Regions from separate parts of the Paenibacillus sp. lzh-N1 genome, predicted to be linked through region 3. Evidence: riboswitches for the same ligand, from Rfam matches in the RefSeq annotation. Region 3 holds a riboswitch; each other region holds the start of a gene.
The links. A riboswitch is a leader RNA that binds a small molecule or an ion and turns the genes downstream of it on or off. The one in region 3 is predicted to bind glycine.

Region 1 (3,281 bases), 1.9 Mb from region 3:
CGATGCTCTTATTTAATTCAATATCCATATAAAAAATCAGAATAAAGCGCTATTATTTCATGCTGTATTGCTCATTATTGCTCATCCGAAATCAACTGCTCGTACTGCTCCGCAGACAGCAACTTGCCCAGAGCTTCCTCGACACCATTGCTCATCTCTACTTCGATCATCCAACCCTCTTCATAGGGTGATTCATTCACCAGCTCAGGTGTACTTTCCAGAGCTTCATTTACTTTCAAAACGGTTCCCGTCACCGGAGCAAAAAGATCGGATACGGTCTTCACCGATTCAATTGTACCAATCTCCGTCCCCTGTCCAATCGTTGTTCCCGCCCCAGGTAATTCCACAAAAACAATATCACCCAATTGATGCTGTGCAAAGTCTGTAATGCCGATCCGCAACGTCCCATCCACTGTGCGCTGAACCCACTCATGTTCGTCTGTATACCAAAGTTGCTGTTTCACTTCACTCATCCTGCTTCGCCTCACTTCCACATGAATAAAATGCTTTTGATCACCTGTATTAGACAAGTTAAGATTATGACAACAAGAACATCCATGTCAATAATACTAACAAAAATACTCCATACCAACTCATATAGCGCAGTCTATAAAAAAATGATAACTTGTAACAAACGCTTACATATCCTTATTTATACAATAAATGTTTTTCATATTGTTTTATATGACATTTTTATTGACATTTTGAATGGATTTGCGTATTAATGGGTTATAGTAATTGCTTTTGAAAATACCTCGACAACTGCAAACGCGGATGAACGCGGAGGGAGAGACTACCAAAAATATTCGCATCGCTGTTGTCGTTTGTGAGACAGTTGGGCACGCGAATCGGATCAAGTTGTTATCTGCAAAACCGGGTAACATACCGTTGATCCAAAAGGTAGCGCCGAAGGAGTAAACTTGCATTGCAGGTGAATCTCTCAGGCAAAAGGACCTCTGCCGGACGCATCTCTGGAGAGCATCCGTGAAAAGAGCGGATCACCCAAGGGGAAACCTGGTTCACACCGGGGTAACTTTCTGGTATCAAGGACAGAGCTGAAAGAAGAGTATGGACTGCCGTCTATACGTTTCTTTTAGCCTGTCTTTTTTGTTTAGCCGATTACACTGGATAGGAGTGAAAAAATGTCTAATTTGCGAAGAACACCATTATATTCGTCCTACGGGACGCAGCCCGGGGTTCGTTGTATTGACTTTGGCGGGTGGGAACTCCCCGTTCAGTTTAGCGGCATTCAAAAGGAGCATGAGGCCGTCCGACAACGTGCAGGTTTATTCGATGTATCGCATATGGGCGAGTTCTTGGTTGAAGGCAAAGAAGCTGAGGCTTTTTTGCAACAGGTAACCACAAATGATGTCAGCCAGTTGGAACCGGGCCAAGCACAATATTCACTCCTGTGTTACCCCGATGGAGGCGCAGTCGATGACTTGCTTGTATATTGCAAAGGACCAGAGCGCTACATGCTCGTTGTGAATGCCTCCAACATCGACAAAGATTGGGATTGGCTCATACGCCACGTACCAGCATCGGTTCATCTGGAGAATGTGTCTGATGCGATAGCATTGCTGGCATTACAAGGACCGGAAGCAGCACGTATTACCGCAGCCGTGACAGATACAGATATTACGAATCTGGCATCTTTCCGATTCCATGAGAACGTGCAATTGTTCGGAGCAAAAGCACTTGTCTCGCGAACTGGATATACCGGCGAAGACGGTTTTGAATTTTATATCCCTGCTGAGGAAGCACCCGCCGTGTGGGATGGTTTGCTTCGTTGCGGTGAATCGTATGGACTGATTCCCGCTGGACTTGGTGCTCGCGATACGCTGCGCTTCGAGGCACGGCTACCGTTGTACGGACAGGAGTTATCTGCCACAATTTCACCGCTTGAGGCTGGGTTAGGTTTCTTCGTCAAGCTGAATAAAGGAGATTTTATCGGCAGGGAAGCACTGCAACGTCAAAAAGAACAAGGAATTCCTCGCAAGTTAATCGGGCTGGAAATGATTGACCGCGGTATCCCGCGCGCTCATTATCCGGTGTTCGCTGAAGGTCAACACATCGGTGAGGTCACAACGGGTACTCAATCGCCCACCTTGAAGCGTAATCTGGGGCTGGCCCTGGTGGACAGTCGTTTTAGCACCCTATCGACACCGCTGGAGGTCGAAATTCGTGGTAAACGCCTGCGTGCGGAAGTGGTCCCAGCCCCCTTTTATAAACGGCTACGCCGATCTTAATCCTCTTCATTCTAAAAAAGCGATCATGTCAGATATAAAATTCTGGATTTTCCAATTACGACTATGTATTAGCTAATTTACTATCTAAATTTTGCTTTTCGAAAGGAGCCAGAACCTATGAAGCAGCATCGCTATCTCCCCATGACCGAACAAGACCAAACCGAAATGCTGCGTGTGGTGGGCGTATCATCCATTGATGATTTATTCAGCGACATTCCAGAGGCTATTCGATACCAAGGGGAACTCCCTCTTTCCTCTCGGCTCGACGAAAGAGCCTTAACCCGCCACATGACCGAGCTGGTCGGACGAAACGCCAATACAGATACACATGCTAGCTTTCTTGGTGCAGGTATTTATGATCATCATATTCCATCCGTTATCCAACACATCACCTCACGTTCCGAATTTTACACAGCCTACACCCCCTATCAGCCGGAAGTAAGCCAGGGCGAGTTGCAAGCCATTTTTGAATTCCAGTCGTATATTTGCGAATTGACAGGTATGGCGGTAGCTAATGCCAGCATGTACGATGGGGCTACAGCTCTGGCGGAAGCGGGCTCATTGGCCGCTTCCGCCACGCGTCGTAAACAGCTTATCGTATCAAGGTCTGTCCATCCAGAGGCACGTCAGGTATTGGCAGCCTATGCACGCGGATTGGATTTGGACATTGTGGAAATCGGCTGTTCGGATGGCGTAACGGATGTCGATGCGCTAGCCACGGCCGTATCGGAACAGACGGCGGCTGTTTTGATCCAAAATCCCAACTTTTTCGGAGCCGTGGAAAATCTGAAGCCGATGGCTGACCTCATCCATGCGCATCAAGGGCTTATGGTTGTTAGTGCCAATCCACTGGCACTAGGCTTGCTAGAGACCCCTGGTAAGCAAGGCGCGGATATTGTTGTAGGAGACGCGCAGCCACTTGGGATCTCATCCTCCCTCGGTGGTCCGACCTGCGGTTACTTTGCCGTTTCCCAGGCGCATATGCGCCGTATCCCTGGACGTATCGTAGGCCAAACCACAGACCGTAACGGC
Region 2 (3,281 bases), 1.8 Mb from region 3:
CCTAGAAAGAAAGAGCATTCAATTCATTTGGAAATTTTAACCGATAATTCTGCCCTATGGATTTATGTTCGCAATTCAAAAAGTAATTGTCTCAATACAGCATTCTCAACCAAAACATACAATTCCCCTTCAAAAAAACATGGGTATGGATTACTTAACATCCATCAAGTAATAAAGAAGTACGGTGGTTATTTAAATACAACAATTACGGATTCAAATTTTCAAATTACGATTATGATTCCATGTAATAACCCTTAGATTTGTAAACATTATGAATTAATGGCTATTCAGAATAAATAAAATGTCGGTAAATACCAGTCTTATAACAATTAAAAGGGAGTGTCCTCAAGCCTGTGATGGCTGAGAGCACTCCCTTTTATTATTTATGAATTGATCGTTTGTCCTTTTTCTTCTACTTGGATAGCCGCCCCTACATTGGCACCTGCAAGAATGCCCTTTTTCTTATTAGGATACAAAGAGTTCATATAGGTGCGAGTTTCGGCAACGACAATTCCCGACAAGCCGAGCAATGCAATCAGGTTCGGAAAAGCCATCATTGCGTTAAAAATATCTGCCAGCAGCCAGATGGCATCGAGCTTGATGAACGCGCCTCCGGCAACCAGTATGATGAACAGATAACGGTATGGTTTAATCCACTTGACCCCAAGCAAATATTCAACACAGCGTTCCCCGTAGTAGTTCCAGCCAAGTATCGTTGTGAACGCAAATAAAATAAGGCTAATCGTCACGAGCTCTGCTCCAGCCGGAAAGGCACTGGAAAACGCATGTTGAGTCATCAGACCTCCATCATCATTTCCACTCCATATTCCCGTAACCAGCAATGTAAATCCTGTCAAATTACAAATAATCATCGTATCGATAAAAACGCCCGTCATGGATATTAGTCCTTGTTCTGCGGGCCATTTCGTCTTAGCTGCTGCTGCTGCGATTGGCGCACTTCCCAAACCAGCTTCATTTGCAAAGATCCCTCTGGCAACTCCGCTTCGCATTGCCAGCATAATCGTGGCTCCGGCAAAACCACCCGTCGCAGATGTTGTCGAGAAAGCCCCTTGTAATACTAGCGCGATCGCATGAGGAAGCTCTCCTGCAAACTTAATGAGTACGATTAAACAAACCACGATATAGAGCCCCGACATGAATGGAACAATCTTTGTGGATACCTTGGCGATACTTTTGAGTCCTCCAATCGTAACAACAGCCGTCAACACGGAAATAATGATTGCTGTAACTACTGTTGGCACGCCAAAGCTACTCTCCGTAGAAGAAACGATAGCCTTTACTTGCGGAAAAGTACCGATTCCAAATAGTGCTACAAGAATACCAGAAAAGGCAAACAACATCGCCAGCGGCTTGAAACGGCGGCCAAGCCCGTTTTCAATATAATACATCGGTCCACCCGAAAATTGTCCGTTCCGGTCTTTAACACGGTATTTAACGGATAATAACCCTTCCGCATATTTGGTTGCCATCCCGAAAAAAGCTGCAACCAGCATCCAGAATAATGAACCGGGCCCACCCAGTTTGATCGCTGTTGCGACACCGACGATACTTCCCGTACCTACAGTAGCTGCGAGTGCCGTACTCAATGCTCCAAAGCTACTGACATCCCCGCTGCCTTCGTCCGGCGCTTTACCAATTAGCTTGAGCGCTAAGGGCAATCGAATAATCTGAAGCATCTTCAGACGGATCGTTAGCCACAACCCAGTGCCCATGACGAGAATTAGAAGCGGCGCTCCCCACATCCAACTGTCAATTGTTTCTAATAAATGTACCAAATTCATTTCAACCCGCTCCTCCAGCATATTAAAAAACAAAAAAGAGTCAAATCCGTTGATTCGACTCCTGGAGAGGTTAAAGGCACGAAAAATAAACCAATTTGTACAGGATTTTATCTCTAAAAAGCCTAGAGTATTCCCTGTCACAGGTTATTCGCGTCTCTGTCCTTTTGCCTGAGAGTTTAAGCAGATGATAATCTGCGGTGCACCTTCGGCGCCCAATTAAGGGTCTCTCCAGAGTTCTGTCCGTTTACGGTCCCTGCTTGTTGCTGTAAATCAGCTTAAGCACCTGAGAGTTTTGCCCCTTCGGTCGGAACTTTCGTTCCATCTCCCGCAAACATCAACCAGACATATGAAATTTTTATTTATTATACAGAAAACTTTCAGCGTATTACAAGTGAAAAATTTGTGAAGCCCTCTGACAAATCAATAGGGTGTCTATACAAAAAGCGGGTACAGCAGATTGCATCCTAATTTTCTCTGCTGTACCCGCCAAAACGATATAGAATTACAATTCTTCGCCATTGGTTGCTATCACATTTTTATACCAGTTAAATGAGTCCTTTTTGGAGCGTTGGAGCGTTCCGTTACCGTCATCATCCAAATCAACGTAAATAAATCCGTAGCGCTTGGACATTTCGGAAGTAGACATGCTCACAAGGTCGATAGGACCCCAGCTGGTGTAACCAATCAGATCAACACCGTCAGCAATGGCTTCCTTCATTTGGGCAATATGCTGACGCAAGTAATCAATGCGATACGTGTCATGCACAGAGCCGTCCTCTTCTACCTTATCGTACGCACCCAGGCCATTTTCCACGATGAACAGCGGCTTTTGGTAACGGTCATAAAACGTATTTAGTGTAACACGCAGGCCGATCGGATCAATCTGCCATCCCCAATCGGAGGACTGCAAATACGGATTTTTCACACCGCCAATCAGGTTCCCTGCTGCCTTTTCTCCTTCTGGACCTGCCGATACGGTCAAGGTCATGTAGTAGCTAAATGAGATAAAATCAACCGTATTATTTTTCAAAATTTCAGCATCGCCGGGTTCTGTCTGGATCACAATATTATTTTCTTCAAAATAGCGGTTCATATAGTTGGGATACTCCCCACGAGCATGCACATCCGTAAAGAACAGATTCATTTGATTTTCATGCTGTGCTTTCAGAATATCCTCTGGGTTACACGTATGCGGGTAGCTTTCAATGCGAGCCAGCATACAGCCGATCTGAGCACCCGGAATGATCTCATGTCCCCGTTTGGTCGCCAGTGCACTTGCTACAAATTGATGGTGCAATGCTTGATATATCGCTTGTTGCTTGTTTTCTACACGGTCAATAACCACACCGCCGCCAGTAAACGGACTCATAGTCATGACATTGATTTCGTTAAAGGTCAGCCAGTATTTTACTTTATCCTTATAGCGTGTAAATACTGTTTCGGCATATTTTACGTAATGATCTACGACTTCGCGTCCCA
Region 3 (3,281 bases):
CCGATGGCTGAACCAATCTCAGCCTGACAGCCTCCCTCCGCGCCGGAAATGAAGGAATTGTTGGCGATGACGTAGCCAATGGCTCCGGCTGCGAACAAGCCGTGCACCATATGCTCATCATCCCAGCCGAACCGCTCCTGCGCACTAATGAACACACCGGGGATGACTCCGCATGAACCTGCAGTGGGCGTGGCGACAATGCGCCCCATGGACGCATTAACCTCCGACACGGAGAGCGCATAAGCCATGGCGAGCGCGGAGGCATCGCCGGAGCAGGTTTCCCCTGTCCGCAGATATTCGGCTAAGCGCTTGCCGTCGCCGCCCGTTAATCCACTGCGGGATACGGTGTCTTGCGTCTGACCACGATGAACAGCCTCTTTCATGACTTCATAATAATCAGACATTTGGCGGAAAATTTCTTCTTCCGTTGTATTCGTCTCTTGTACCTGCTCTTGAATCATCAGGCGGCCAATCGTGGTGGATTCCTCAGCGCATATAGCGCTGATTTCATGCAGATGGCTAAATCGCATCAGATTCAGCTCCTTTTTTCAAATTAATCATTTTAATTTCGTACATATGTGGTAAGGATTGTAGTTTTGCGATTAATTCAGCTGTAGGAGGACTGTCCGTTTCGATAGCTGTAAGTGCTTCTCCATCCCGACCTTTGCGATCCACGTGCATATAGGCAATGTTAATGTCAGCAGCGCCGAGCGCTGAAGTCACCGCACCTAATGTACCGGGCTTATCCGAGTGAAGAAGCACCAACGTAGACAGCTCTCCGGTCAGGTTGACTCGGAATTCGTTGAGCTGCTGGACATGGATGCTGCCACCGCCGATGGAGGAACCCAGCAGTGTACGCTGATCCTCACCCTTCCACAGCTCAAAACGGACGGTGTTCGGATGGGGGGCGGGTAGTCCGCTGACGGCAAATTCCACCATCATCCCGGCCTGCTCCGCCCATTGCTCGGCATCTGGAATTCGGTGGTCGTCTGTATCGTAATTGAGCAGTCCTGCGATGAGCGCCAGGTCTGTACCGTGTCCTTTGTATGTGTCGGCGAAGGAGCCGTACAGTGTCATGCGGGCACGGTCAGGCTGCGTCCCGAGCCAGTGACGGGCAACGCGTGCAAGCCGCACCGCGCCTGCAGTGTGTGAACTGGAAGGTCCGGTCATGGCCGGACCGATAATGGAAAATACATCTTTGAAACGCATGGTGTGGCCCCCTATATGTTCTAGTACCATAGTATATGGTATTTCCGCGTTTTTGCGCGGCTATGACGGTTCCTAATGCTGACGTACAATGTGAGCGCAAAAAAGGACAGGATAAGGAAGTTTCCCTTATCTCTGTCCTCGTTACCTGAGAGTTTCGTACGGTGTCCTTACCGCCTTACCCCTTGGGTGGCTTGCGCTCTCTCCAGAGTTGCGTCAGATGACGATACATGGACCTGAGAGATTATCCGCCAGCCGGGTGTTGGCGTCTTGCTCCTTCGGTGCCGCCAGCGTGTAAGCCCCTGGACAGACTCTCCCGTCATCTTCATTCGCGTATACCGTTCTACATATCTTTCTTAGCGTAATGTATGCTGTGCTCGGTGTCAATCGCAGGGTTCAATTTTTACATAAACAAGCGAGTTTCCGATAAATAAGAATAAAATTTACATAATTATGGATGAAATCAGGAAGGAATTAGAAGATTGATAGCTAATCTGATAGAGGACAATTACATTTATGAAATTATAGGAGGGATATTGACGTATGGTAAAAGGCTTGCGGTTCACAGGTTCACGCTTGAAAGGGGTGCTGCATCTGGCAGCGATCGTATCGCTGCTGATCGGGATCTTCGTTCCATTCGGTCAGGTCAAAGCGGAGGGAGCACTGACAGTAGCCGAGGCACTCCAGCGCCAAGGCAGTGGAGGCACAGTGACGGTGGAAGGTTACATCGTCGGACATGCTACCGGATCGAAAACGGCTAATTTTTCTTCTCCGTTTGCGAATGATTTTAACGTACTGATTGCCGACCAGGCCAATGAACGAAGCACGTCTAATCTATTGGATGTACAGCTGACATCAGCGTACAGAGGGCAATTTGGGCTAACAGGCCATCCTGAGCTGATTGGCAGCAAAATCCGTGTGACGGGTACACTTGGCGCCTACAATAATTTTGGTGGAGTGAAAAGTCCAAGCACTGTTGAACTGGTGAACGGAAGCGAGCCGGGGGAACCAGGTGAACCTGGCGAACCTGAACCTGGAAATCCGGGTCAACCCGGTACTACACTGCCGGATGGCAAAGGCAAAAAGGTGCTGTTCGATAATACGCACGCACAGACGGCTGGGGCAGCAGATTGGGTCATTGAAGGCGCCTTCTCCGACTTTGCCAATGGACTGCGTAATGTAGGTTTTACAGTGGACCAACTGAACCGTCCCATTCCTTTTACTTATGGAGAACAGGCCATAACCTATGATAAGCTGCGCCAATATGATGTGTTCATCATCGGTGAAGCGAATGTTGCCTTTAAGGCATCCGAGCAGGCTGCCCTGCTGCAATATGTGAATAACGGGGGAAGTGTTTTCTTCATCTCCGACCACTATAATGCGGACCGTAACAAAAACCGTTGGGATTCCTCTGAGGTTATGAATGGCTACCGTCGTGGAGCCTATACTAATCCGGCCAAAGGGATGACTACAGAAGAAGCAGCATCACCGGCGATGCAGGGGTTAACTAGCTCCGATTGGCTGGCGACCAACTTTGGTGTTCGTTTCCGTTACAATGCACTTGGCGACGTGAATGCTACGGACATTGTAGCCGCAGATCAATCCTTCGGCATTACCAAGGGTGTACGCTCGATTGCCATACATGCGGGATCTACGCTGGCTATTATTGATCCTACCAAAGCCAAAGGAATTGCCTATATCCCTACAGGTACGAAAAAATGGGGCAATGCTGTAGACCAAGGTGTCTATAACGGTGGAGGCCGTGCGGAAGGGCCTTATGCTGCGATCTCCAAGGTAGGTCAAGGCAAGGCAGCATTTATCGGTGATTCTTCCCCTGTAGAAGATGCTACACCGAAATATGCGCGTGAAGAAAACGGACAGTCGAAAAAGACATATGATGGTTTCAAGGAAGTGGACGATGCCACCTTCCTGGTGCAAACGGTCCAATGGCTTGCGTGGAAGCAGGACTACACCAAATTATCCGATGTGGCAGGTTTAACGCTGGATCAACCGACGAAGCTTCTGCCGTTTGAGGAGCCTGCGGCTTCCACAGAACCGCAACCCGAGCCTTGGTC

Region 1: another riboswitch for glycine. It lies ahead of gcvT (glycine cleavage system aminomethyltransferase GcvT); the one in region 3 lies ahead of sdaAB (L-serine ammonia-lyase, iron-sulfur-dependent subunit beta).
Region 2: another riboswitch for glycine. It lies ahead of C0638_RS13855 (alanine/glycine:cation symporter family protein); the one in region 3 lies ahead of sdaAB (L-serine ammonia-lyase, iron-sulfur-dependent subunit beta).

What each region holds. Positions count from the first base shown of each region.
Region 1 is NZ_CP025696.1:3,206,125-3,209,405, reverse strand. It holds gene gcvH (glycine cleavage system protein GcvH) at 75-473, opposite strand; glycine riboswitch at 867-966, shown strand; glycine riboswitch at 967-1,063, shown strand; gene gcvT (glycine cleavage system aminomethyltransferase GcvT) at 1,143-2,249, shown strand; gene gcvPA (aminomethyl-transferring glycine dehydrogenase subunit GcvPA) at 2,367-3,281, shown strand, end outside.
Region 2 is NZ_CP025696.1:3,038,682-3,041,962, reverse strand. It holds gene C0638_RS25700 (sensor histidine kinase) at 1-258, shown strand, start outside; gene C0638_RS13855 (alanine/glycine:cation symporter family protein) at 384-1,802, opposite strand; glycine riboswitch at 1,949-2,044, opposite strand; glycine riboswitch at 2,056-2,140, opposite strand; gene C0638_RS13850 (glycoside hydrolase family 1 protein) at 2,305-3,281, opposite strand, start outside.
Region 3 is NZ_CP025696.1:1,271,271-1,274,551, reverse strand. It holds gene sdaAA (L-serine ammonia-lyase, iron-sulfur-dependent, subunit alpha) at 1-530, opposite strand, end outside; gene sdaAB (L-serine ammonia-lyase, iron-sulfur-dependent subunit beta) at 520-1,209, opposite strand; glycine riboswitch at 1,421-1,535, opposite strand; gene C0638_RS05760 (DUF6359 domain-containing protein) at 1,750-3,281, shown strand, end outside.